2 regions of the Sphingobium sp. WTD-1 genome follow, and region 1 is predicted to be linked to the other one. Evidence: riboswitches for the same ligand, from Rfam matches in the RefSeq annotation. Region 1 holds a riboswitch; the other holds the start of a gene.
What was found. Region 1 has a riboswitch for glycine ahead of N6H05_RS08250 (D-amino acid dehydrogenase). Riboswitches for the same ligand answer to the same signal wherever they lie in the genome.

Region 1 (5,121 bases):
GATCGCGGCCACGGCGATTCTGCGGCTATGCCAAGGAGGCGCAGGTTTCAGCTGCAACGCGCTGGATAGCCGGCGCGCGACCGCAGAGCCTCTGCCCGACATGCCTGCCCGCGTCCCCGAGGCCCCGCCAAGCTGAACGCATATGTACGCGCCGGCGTCGGCTCGCATGCGCGCCGCTGCCTCGGCGATCCCCGCACGCCATTGGGCGATCCGCAGTCCAAAAGATATTGGCATCGCATTCTGCATCAACGTCCTGCCTACGGCAGGCACGCGGCGATAGTTTTCCGCCAAGGCTGTCAGGGCAAGGTCGAGACGATCGGCATCGTCGATCAGCAATGCGGAGGCTTCTCTCGCCTGCATCATCATCACCGTGTCAGCCAGGTCCTGACTGGTCGCGCCCTTGTGGACCGCCATCGCCGTCTCTGGCGCCATCGCCGAACGGATCCTGCCGATCAGCGGTATCGCGAGCGTACCTGCGAACGCAGCCTCGTCGGCGAGGATTTGAGGGTCGATGGCGAGCGACGCGCAGACGGCGCCGATCTCATCGGCGACGCGTTCCTCGATGATCGCTTCTGCGGCTTGAGCCTGCGCCAATGCAGCCTCAAATTCCAGGGCGTGTTTGACGGTCGAGCGGTCGTCATAGACCGCCAGCATCGCCGGCGTTGTCGCTGAACGATCGTGAAGGAGCCTGCTCACAGCGAAAAGAAGACCGTCTCTGCATCACCTTGGATGTGAATATCGAGCCACCAGACTCCATCATCGCGCTGGCGCGCAACAAGCGTCGATCGACGGTCCGATGGCACAAGGGAGAGGATGGCATCTGTGTCGTTGCCTTCTGCGCCGTCGAAATACAGGCGTGTGCAAAGTCTTCGCAGCACCCCTCTCGCGAAGATCGATAACGCGATGTGGGGAGCTTGGAGCGAATTGCCTGGTCCGGGCACGCGGCCCGGGAAAACAGTGCGGAAGCGATACACGCCGGATTCGTCGGTAGCGCATCGGCCGAACCCTATGAACTCCGGATCGAGTGGAATTTCGGCTCGCTTATCCGCCCCTCCGGAATATCTTCCCGACGCGTTGGCTTGCCAACTTTCTACCAATGCGTCTGAAATCGGGTCGCCATTTCCGTCGAGAATCTGGCCAGCAATGTCTATCACATCCCCTCTGGGAGCGCCCGTTCGCGTCGGGCGATTCAGAACATAGTGATCATCCGCGAAGAGCTCCGGTCGGGCTCCCAGATCTGACAGTCCCACCAAGTCAGCGCCGCCTTTCCAAGGCAGACCGTAGTGGAAGAAGGGGCCTACAGTCTGCCAAGGAGTTTGACCGAATAATCGAGGATCCTGGTTATCGAACCGCGCAGACGCTTTACGCTTTTCCAAGTCGTTATCCATTGGCAGTACCCTCGAAGGGCGTCTGCATTGCCCCCTTCAGCACGATGTCAAAACGGTATCCGAGCGCCCAGTTGGCGATGGTCGTGTCGATATCAAACCGGCAGATGAGGCGATTGCGATACGGCATCGGAACCGCATTCGCGATCGGATCGATCTCGATCAATGGATCGTCAGGAAAGTAGATTTGGGTGACGAGACGAGTGGCGAAGGCGGGGCCAAGCAACGACAGGTGAATATGAGCCGGGCGCCATGCATTGTGATGGTTACCCCAAGGGTAAGCTCCGGGCCGGATGGTCGTGAAGGAATACCAGCCCTGATCATCGGTAATCACCCGACCAGCTCCGGTGAAGTTCGGATCGAGCGGCGCGTCCCAATTATCGTTGCGATGGATATACCGCCCGGCCGCGTTCGCCTGCCAGATTTCGACGATGGTGTTTGGTACCGGACGACCACTGTCATCCAGCACCCTGCCAGAGATGCGGATGCGCTGGCCATGGGGAGCAGATCCATGTTGCGACGTTAGGTCTACCTCGGCTTGACCCATAAGAGCGCTCCAGCAACCGCTGGGGCCGCTCACCTCAGTCAAAGTCTGCGGAGCGTTGACCAAGGGGTGACGCGGACTACGCAATCCGGTCGAGCGATACTCTGGGTAGAGGAGTGGTGGCAAGCCCGCGTCGTCAGGCGCATATGCGATGTCCGTTGTCACAGGCAATTCTCCCGGAGCTTGCCCAGAAAGAGAGGGGCATTCGTCTTGGAAGCGATTTCCTCGACGCAGACGGATGGTGCCATGTCGAGCAGCGCAAGCACTCCGGCTTGCGGGTCTAACTCCATCACCCCGAGGTCCGTAATGATCAGATCAACCACCGACCTGCCGGTCAGGGGCAGAGTACATTTCTGGACGATCTTGGGCGCGCCATCCTTGGACGTATGATCCATGACGACCACCACCCGCTTGACGCCTGCAACCAGATCCATCGCTCCTCCGATCCCCTTCACCATCTTGCCCGGAATGGTCCAGTTGGCGAGGTCGCCATTCGACGCGACTTGCATGCCTCCCAGGATGGCCATGTCGATGTGCCCGCCCCTGATCATGGCGAAGCTGTCGGCAGACGAGAAAAAACTCGAAGTCGGCAGCGTGGTGACTGTCTCCTTGCCGGCATTGATCAAGTCTGCATCAGCTTCATCAGCGAACGGGTAAGGGCCCACTCCGAGCATGCCATTTTCGCTTTGCAGCGTGACGGTCACGTTTTCGGGGACATGGTTGGCAACCAGCGTAGGGATGCCGATTCCGAGATTTACGTAAAATCCGTCCTTGAGTTCTCGAGCAGCGCGCGCTGCCATCTGATCGCGCGACCAAGCCATCATGCAGGCTCCCGAGCGCGAATCGTCAGCTTTTCGATCTTCTTCTCGAGGCCCGTCGCTCGAACAATCCGATCGACGTAAATGCCGGGCGTATGCACTTCATCCGGGTCGATGGCGCCAGCTGGCACGATCTCCTCGACCTCGGCGACCGTCACCCGTCCGGCTGTCGCCATGATCGGGTTGAAATTCCGCGCTGTCTTTCGAAAAACCAGATTGCCTTCGGGATCAGACCGCCAAGCCTTGACTATCGAAAGATCAGCTTTCAGCCAGCGCTCTCGAATATATTCATCGCCGTCGAAAGTTTCGACAGGCTTGTCTTGCGCGACGACGGTTCCTACCCCGGTCCGGGTATAGAATGCCGCAATGCCGGCGCCGCCGGCGCGAATGCGCTCGGCTAACGTACCTTGCGGATTCAGCTCAAGTTCGATGTCACCATCCAGGAACTGCCGCTCAAAAAGACGATTGTCGCCAATATACGATGCGATCATGCGACTGATCTGCCTGCTTTGCAGCAGCTGCCACAGACCAAAGCCTTCTGCGCCCGCGTTGTTCGAAATCACTGTAAGCCCTCGGGTACCGCTTCGATAAAGCTCCGCGATAAGGTTCTCCGGGTTTCCGCAAAGGCCAAAGCCACCCGACATGATCGACATTCCGTCGAACAGCAAACCCTCAAGCGCTTCGGACGCGCTGCCTCGAATTTTTGAAAGCATTATAAGCCTCGGAACTGTTCGGAATTTTCCTTCGAACCTTATCCTTCGCATCGGCATGGAGCTGCTGCTTTTGACGATATGTGAAGGACGTTTGCGGTTTCGTCATTCTCGGTCGTCCGAATTGACTTGAGCGCACATTTCCAGGCAGGCCAGACTTGCCATTGCGGGAGAGACCGTTCGCCGGCGCCGAAGGAGCAACCGCCCCGGAAACTCTCAGGCAAAAGGACCGCAGGGCATCAAGATATCTGGAGAGTGGCGCCCGCCTGGGTGCCCGCCGACGGGATAGCGATCTCAGGCACAGCGGACAGATGGGGCGCATCCACCACCTTTTGGGGAGCGGCTCCCAGTGGCACGTATTAGCATCATCGGCGCCGGCATTACCGGCGTAACAACCGCCTACAGCTTGGCTGTCCGCGGTCATGAAGTCACCGTCTACGATCGTCGCCGCTATCCGGCGATGGTCACCTCATTTGCCAACGGTGGCCAGCTCTCCGCAAGCAATGCCGAAGTCTGGAACAGCTGGGCCACCATCGCAAAGGGTATGAGATGGCTCTTGAAAAATGACGCGCCGTTGTTGCTGAACCTCAAGCCCGGCCTTCACAAATACGGGTGGCTCGCCGAGTTTTGCGGCAATATCTTTCGGCACGAAAGAAACACGATCGCGACCGTTCGTCTCGCACTCGACGCGCGAAGGCATATGTTCACCATTGCGGAAGCAGAGGGCATCGATTTCGATCTGAAGCGATGCGGAATCCTTCATCTCTACCACAATGAACAGGAGTTTCGTGCTGCCGAAGTGGGCAACGCCCTCCTCCTCAAGGGCGGGCTCGAAAGGCACGCAGTGTCAGCTGGAGAAATGCGCGCGATCGAGCCGAGCCTGCAAGGCGCTCTTCACGCCGGATTCTTCACCCCGGGGGACGCCACGGGCGACATCCACAAGTTCACACGCGGGCTCGCAGATGCGTGTGCACGCCGAGGCGTGATTTTCAAGTTTGGAGCTGCTGTCCGGCGAGTGGAGATACAGAACCGGATTTGTACCATCAGCTTGACCGATGACGAGAGTGGTCGGCCGATCGCCTCTCAGACAGCTGATGCCATCGTTGTCTGCGCAGGGGTTGAAAGCCGAGAAATCGCCAGAAAGCTCGGCGAGAAAGTAAACATTTATCCGGTGAAGGGCTATTCCATCACTGTAAACTTGAGAGACGAGCAGAGCCGAACAGCTGCACCGAGTGTCAGCCTGCTCGACGACGCTGCGAAGATCGTCACAAGCCGCCTCGGTCCAGATCGATTCCGGGTGGCCGGCACCGCAGAGTTCAATGGGTTCAACCTAGATATTCGCGCTGACCGGATCCGCCCGTTGCTGCGCTGGTCGGAACGCCTGTTCCCCAAAATGGATACTGACAGCGTCACCCCATGGGCAGGCCTGCGCCCCATGACGCCCGATATGCTGCCTGTTGTCAGGCCGGGGAGAGTGCGTGGCGTCTACTACAACACCGGCCACGGCCATCTTGGCTGGACGCTTTCCGCTGCAACTGCCGAGATGATCGCCATGCGCCTGGACAGCGACTTCGCCGCGTAGCTTCGATCCACATTATTCATCAGAAGGATTTCGAGAATGATCCTAAGCTTGAAGCAAGCCCAGAATATTGCACTTCGCACTC
Region 2 (5,121 bases), 760 kb from region 1:
GCGCGACGGCCTGCGGGGTGGTCGGGCGACCTTCCTTCAACATGGTCATGCCAGTTCCTCCTCAAGCGCGGCGGCAAGGGTTTCGATATCCTCCGGCGTGACGGTTTCCGTCACGGCGACGACCAGGCCGTTGCCGATCTCCGGCGCGTCCGGGAACAGGCGGCCAAGCGAGACGCCGGCCAGCACGCCCTTGTCGGCGAGGTTGCGGACGACGTCGCGCGCATCCTTGGTCAGGACCAGCGTGAATTCGTTGAAGAAGCCGTCGTTGAGCAGGGTCACGCCCGGCACCTTGGCGAGGCGATCAGCAGCCTGAACCGCCAGGCCGTGATTCAGGGTCGCCAGCTCGCGCAGGCCCTTCTCGCCCAGCAGGGTCATGTGGATGCTGAACGCCAGCGCACACAGGCCGGAGTTGGTGCAGATGTTCGACGTCGCCTTTTCGCGGCGGATATGCTGCTCGCGGGTGGAAAGGGTCAGCACGAAGCCGCGCTTGCCGGCCGCGTCGACCGTCTCGCCGCACAGGCGGCCCGGCATCTGGCGGACATATTTCTGCTTGCAGCCGAACAGGCCCAGATAAGGACCACCGAACTGCAGGCCGACGCCGATCGACTGGCCTTCGCCCACGACGATGTCCGCGCCCATATGGCCCGGCGCCTTGATCGCGCCGAGAGCGACGGGTTCCGTCACCACGGCGACCAGCAGCGCGCCGGCGGCGTGCGCGGCGTCGGCCAGCGGGGTCAGGTCGGCGATGCGGCCGAGAATATCCGGGTACTGGACGACGACGCAGCTCGTATCCTTGTCGATCGATGCGATCAGCGCGTCGATATCGGTCGCGGCGTCCAGCGTCGGCGCCTGATGCACCAGCGCGTCGCCGGTAAACTTCGCCATGGTGTTGGCGACCGAGACATAATGCGGATGCAGGCCGGACGACAGCAGCGCCTTGCCGCGCTTGGTGATGCGGCGGGCCATGCCGATCGCTTCCCAGCAGGCGGTCGAGCCGTCATACATGGAGGCGTTGGCGACATCGACGCCCAGCAGGCGGGCGACCTGGGTCTGGAACTCGAACAGCACCTGCAGCGTGCCCTGCGCGATTTCCGGCTGATAGGGCGTGTAGGCGGTCAGGAACTCGCCGCGCTGGATCAGATGATCGACGCTGGCGGGAACATGATGCTTGTAGGCGCCGGCGCCCAGGAAGAAGGGCGCTTCCCCTGCCGACAGATTCTTGCGAGCGAGGGCGCCCATGTGGCGCTCGACCGCCAGTTCGCTGGCATGATCGGGCAGGCCGGCGATGGTGCCGCTCAGGCGGGCTTCGGCGGGCACGTCGATGAACAGATCATCGATCGTCTCGGCGCCGATGACGGACAGCATTTCCTGCCGGTCGGTGTCGGTAAGGGGTAGGTAGCGCATTTCATCTGTCTCCCCCCTCCCTATCAGGGAGGGGATGGGGGTGGGTCGCGAGCGGAGCGAGCGCTGCTCCGTGGCGATAGGGCGGACGCTCCCTGCGGTCGCGACCCACCCCTTCCCCCTCCCTTGAAAGGGAGGGGCTTATTTTGTCAGAGGCTCGCCACGAACTTCTTGTAGGCGGCTTCGTTCATCAGGCCTTCCAGCTCGCTCGCGTCGGCGATGCGCAGCTTGAAGAACCAGCCATCTTCCTCGGCATCGCTGTTGACCAGCGCCGGCTCGTCTTCCAGCGCGCCATTGGCTTCGACGACTTCGCCCGAGATCGGGGCATAGACGTCCGACGCGGCCTTGACCGATTCCACGACGGCGGCGTCGTCGCCCTTTTCGAAGGTCGTGCCTTCGGCGGGCAGTTCGACGAACACGATGTCGCCCAGCTGTTCCTGCGCATAGTCAGTGATGCCGACGGTGGCGATGTCGCCTGCAACGTCGATCCATTCATGTTCGTCGGTGAAATAGCGGCTCATGCTTGCTCTCCTCGAAAAGCGGTAATTCAGGCCTTGCGGCGATAACGATGCGGAACGAACGGCATCGGCGCAACCGCCGCTGCAATCCGCTTGCCGCGCACCTCGATCTCCAGCGCGGTGTCGAGCGCGGAATAAGGCAGGCTGACCCAGCCCATGGCGATCGGCGCACCCACGCTCGGCGCGAAGCCGCCCGAGGTGACTTCGCCCACCAGCACGTCGCCGGCATAGATTTGCGCGCCTTCGCGGGCCGGCAGGCGGCCTTCGATCTTCAGGCCGACACGCTTGGAACCGGGGCCATCGGCCAGTTCCTTCATCACGCGGGCATGGCCGATGAAGCCGCCTTCCTCGCGGCGGCGCTTCTGGATGGCAAAGCCCAGGTCCGCGCCGATCGTGCTGACGGCGGGCGACAGGTCATGGCCATAGAGCGGCAGGCCGGCTTCCAGACGCAGCGAGTCACGCGCGCCAAGGCCGATCGGCTTGACCTGCGGCAGTGCGCACAGCGCATCGGCCAGCAGCGCGACGGAATCGCCCGGCACGCTGATTTCAAAGCCATCCTCGCCGGTGTAGCCCGACCGGCTGATCCACAGCGGCACGCCGCGCCAGGTGAAGGGACCGGACTGCATGAAGATGAGGTCGGCGGTTTCGGGGATGAGCGCGGCCATCGCCTCGCCCGCTTCGGGGCCCTGCAGCGCCAGCAGCGCCTGGTCGGCCATATGGTTCATGGTGACGTCGTCGGGCAGATGTTCGATCATCCAGCCGATATCGTCATATTTGGTCGCGCCATTGACGACCATGTAGATCGCCGCGCCTTCGAACGCGCCGTCACCCGGACGCGAAACCATCAGGTCGTCGAGGATGCCGCCTTCCGCGTCCAGCAGCATCGAATAACGCTGGCGGAAGGGCTTCAATCCCTTGATGTCGCTGGGCAGCAGGGTTTCGAGCGCCGCGTCGACGCTGGTGCCGCCGGTCTCGTCGGAGAAGGTGAGCTGGCCCATATGGCTGACGTCGAACAGGCCGGCATGTTCGCGGGTCCAGCTATGTTCGGCCATGATGCCTTCATACTGGATCGGCATGTGATAGCCGGCGAAGCCGACCATGCGCGCGCCCTTGGCACGGTGCCAGGCGTCCAGCGGCAGGGCTTCGAGGGGCAGTTCTGCTTCGAGGGCGGCGACGTCGTCAGTGGCGGTCATGGCAAGACCTTTCCGTAGGAGGGATGCGGCGACAGGCCCGCGCAGCCGACGAATCGGCGCTTCCGGCATGCCACCCCCTCTGTCACGGAACCTGAGAGCTTTGACCAGCGGCTTGGGGCCGACTGGCTTACCCCTTCGGTGGGACGGCACGGGGCCATCCGCTTTCCAGAGTATCTACGCGCGATGCGGTCCTTTGGCCTGAGAGATTCCGGGGCGGTTGCTCCTTCGGCGACGGGCTCAAGCCTGAAAGGCGCCCATGCTCTCCCGCATCGTGCCCGCTGCCGAATCCTCGGCACCGGAGACGCCCCACGCATTTGCCCAAAGCGCGGGCGGCGTCAATCGGGCAAATTTCGGTATGATGCAGGTTACAGCCGGATCACCCCTCCTCGCGCGCCAGCCGCTGCGCCATAGCGCGGGCCGCTACCCGGCATTCGGAGAGCGCCGCATTGGCCGCTTCGTCCGAGAGGGTCAGCGCGGCAAAGCCGCCCTCCCCCTCGAACATCTCTAGGAAGCGGGTGACGCCGGCATAGTTGGAGTCCGCGACGGCACGCTGGATGAGGTCGATCCGATCCGCCCAGGGCCGCGCGCCCTGCGCCCGCAACAGGCGGGAAAGATCGTCAAGCTGGGCGGCAAAGGCCGCGATCTGGGGATGCAGTGTCATGGGCAGAGAGATAAAGCCCGCGCGACAACCGGACCAGCCGGCGGAACGCCAACGCAGCGTTTCCGTTGGCGGAGTTTGGGTGGGAACACGGCATAGCCCCTCCCTTCCAGGGAGGGGTTGGGGTGGGTGGCGAGCGTAGCGAGCTTCCGCCCTATCGACCGTAGACCGCCGCTACGCGGCGCACCCACCCCCGGCCCCTCCCTGGAAGGGAGGGGAGTAGGAAACGTCCGCTCCTGGTCGTCACCGGCCAGAGCCCTAATCGCCCTGCCCTTTCCTACTCCGGCTTTCTCTGATCTATCCTGCGCGATGAATCAGTCCCCTGCCCCTTCCGCCTTATCTCCCGCAAAGCCCCATCGGCGTCGTTTCGCTGTCGCCTCATTGTCGCGTCGGTGTCGCGCGGGAGAGGCGTCATAGGCGCGTCGACATGACCCAGGTGGCGCGTCGCAGGTGCGCGGGCCGTGCAAACACGCCAGAATGCGCGAGCAACGACGCTGTGAACTTTCAACTGTCGCGTCGGAGGCGGCCGCTCGCGCCTAGACCAGGGCCCCGCAAATTTCGGCATGGCGCTTTTCGGCATAGCGATCGGTCATGCCGGCGATGAAGTCGGCGATATGGCGGCTGCGGGTCGGTTCCTCCAGCGCGCATTCGTCGCGCCATTCGGGCGGCATCAGGGCGGGGTCGGCCAGATAGGCACGGAACAGGTCCATCACGATCACCCGCGCCCGATCGGCGGCGGCCAGTTGGTCGGGATGATGATAGAGGGTCGCATACATGAAGCGCTTCAACTCGCGTTCCTGCGCCGCCAGTTCGGGCGAGAAGGCGACCAGCGTGCGGCCCAGCGCGCGGACATCGGCGACCGTCTCGACGCCGGCGGCGGAGATATTGGCGCGCGTGGTGGTCAGCAAGTCATTGGCCATCACGCCGATCTGTTCGCGCACCAGTTCGCGCAGCAGCCGGTCGTGCGGCACGTCGGGATAGCGGGCCGTCACCCGGTCCCAGCAATGGCGCACCAGCGGCACCGTCAAAAGCTGTTCCAGGCTCAGCAGCCCGGCGCGCAGGCCATCGTCAATGTCGTGATTATCATAGGCGATGTCGTCCGACAGCGCCGCCAGCTGCGCCTCCAGCGAGGCATGGCTGGTGAGATCAAGCGGGAACAGCGCGTCCAGTTCGCGCATCGCCCAGCCCGGCCTGGTGACCGGGCCATTATGCTTGGCCAGCCCCTCCAGCATTTCCCAGCTGAGGTTCAGGCCACGAAAGTGCGGATAGGGCGAATCCAGCAGCATCAGCGTCCGCAGCGTGTGCGCATTATGATCGAAGCCGCCATGATCCTCCAGCGCCGCTTCCAGCG

Region 2: another riboswitch for glycine. It lies ahead of gcvT (glycine cleavage system aminomethyltransferase GcvT); the one in region 1 lies ahead of N6H05_RS08250 (D-amino acid dehydrogenase).

The regions. Positions count from the first base shown of each region.
Region 1 covers NZ_CP119127.1:1,673,891-1,679,011, reverse strand. Annotated here, with positions in the region: gene N6H05_RS08275 (lyase family protein) at 1-654, opposite strand, end outside; gene pcaG (protocatechuate 3,4-dioxygenase subunit alpha) at 693-1,388, opposite strand; gene pcaH (protocatechuate 3,4-dioxygenase subunit beta) at 1,381-2,094, opposite strand; gene N6H05_RS08260 (3-oxoacid CoA-transferase subunit B) at 2,091-2,750, opposite strand; gene N6H05_RS08255 (CoA transferase subunit A) at 2,750-3,460, opposite strand; glycine riboswitch at 3,615-3,699, shown strand; gene N6H05_RS08250 (D-amino acid dehydrogenase) at 3,807-5,039, shown strand; gene N6H05_RS08245 (GlcG/HbpS family heme-binding protein) at 5,076-5,121, shown strand, end outside.
Region 2 covers NZ_CP119127.1:2,433,235-2,438,355, reverse strand. Annotated here, with positions in the region: gene gcvPB (aminomethyl-transferring glycine dehydrogenase subunit GcvPB) at 1-49, opposite strand, end outside; gene gcvPA (aminomethyl-transferring glycine dehydrogenase subunit GcvPA) at 46-1,404, opposite strand; gene gcvH (glycine cleavage system protein GcvH) at 1,551-1,922, opposite strand; gene gcvT (glycine cleavage system aminomethyltransferase GcvT) at 1,949-3,112, opposite strand; glycine riboswitch at 3,289-3,389, opposite strand; gene N6H05_RS12145 (hypothetical protein) at 3,489-3,773, opposite strand; gene N6H05_RS12140 (deoxyguanosinetriphosphate triphosphohydrolase) at 4,307-5,121, opposite strand, start outside.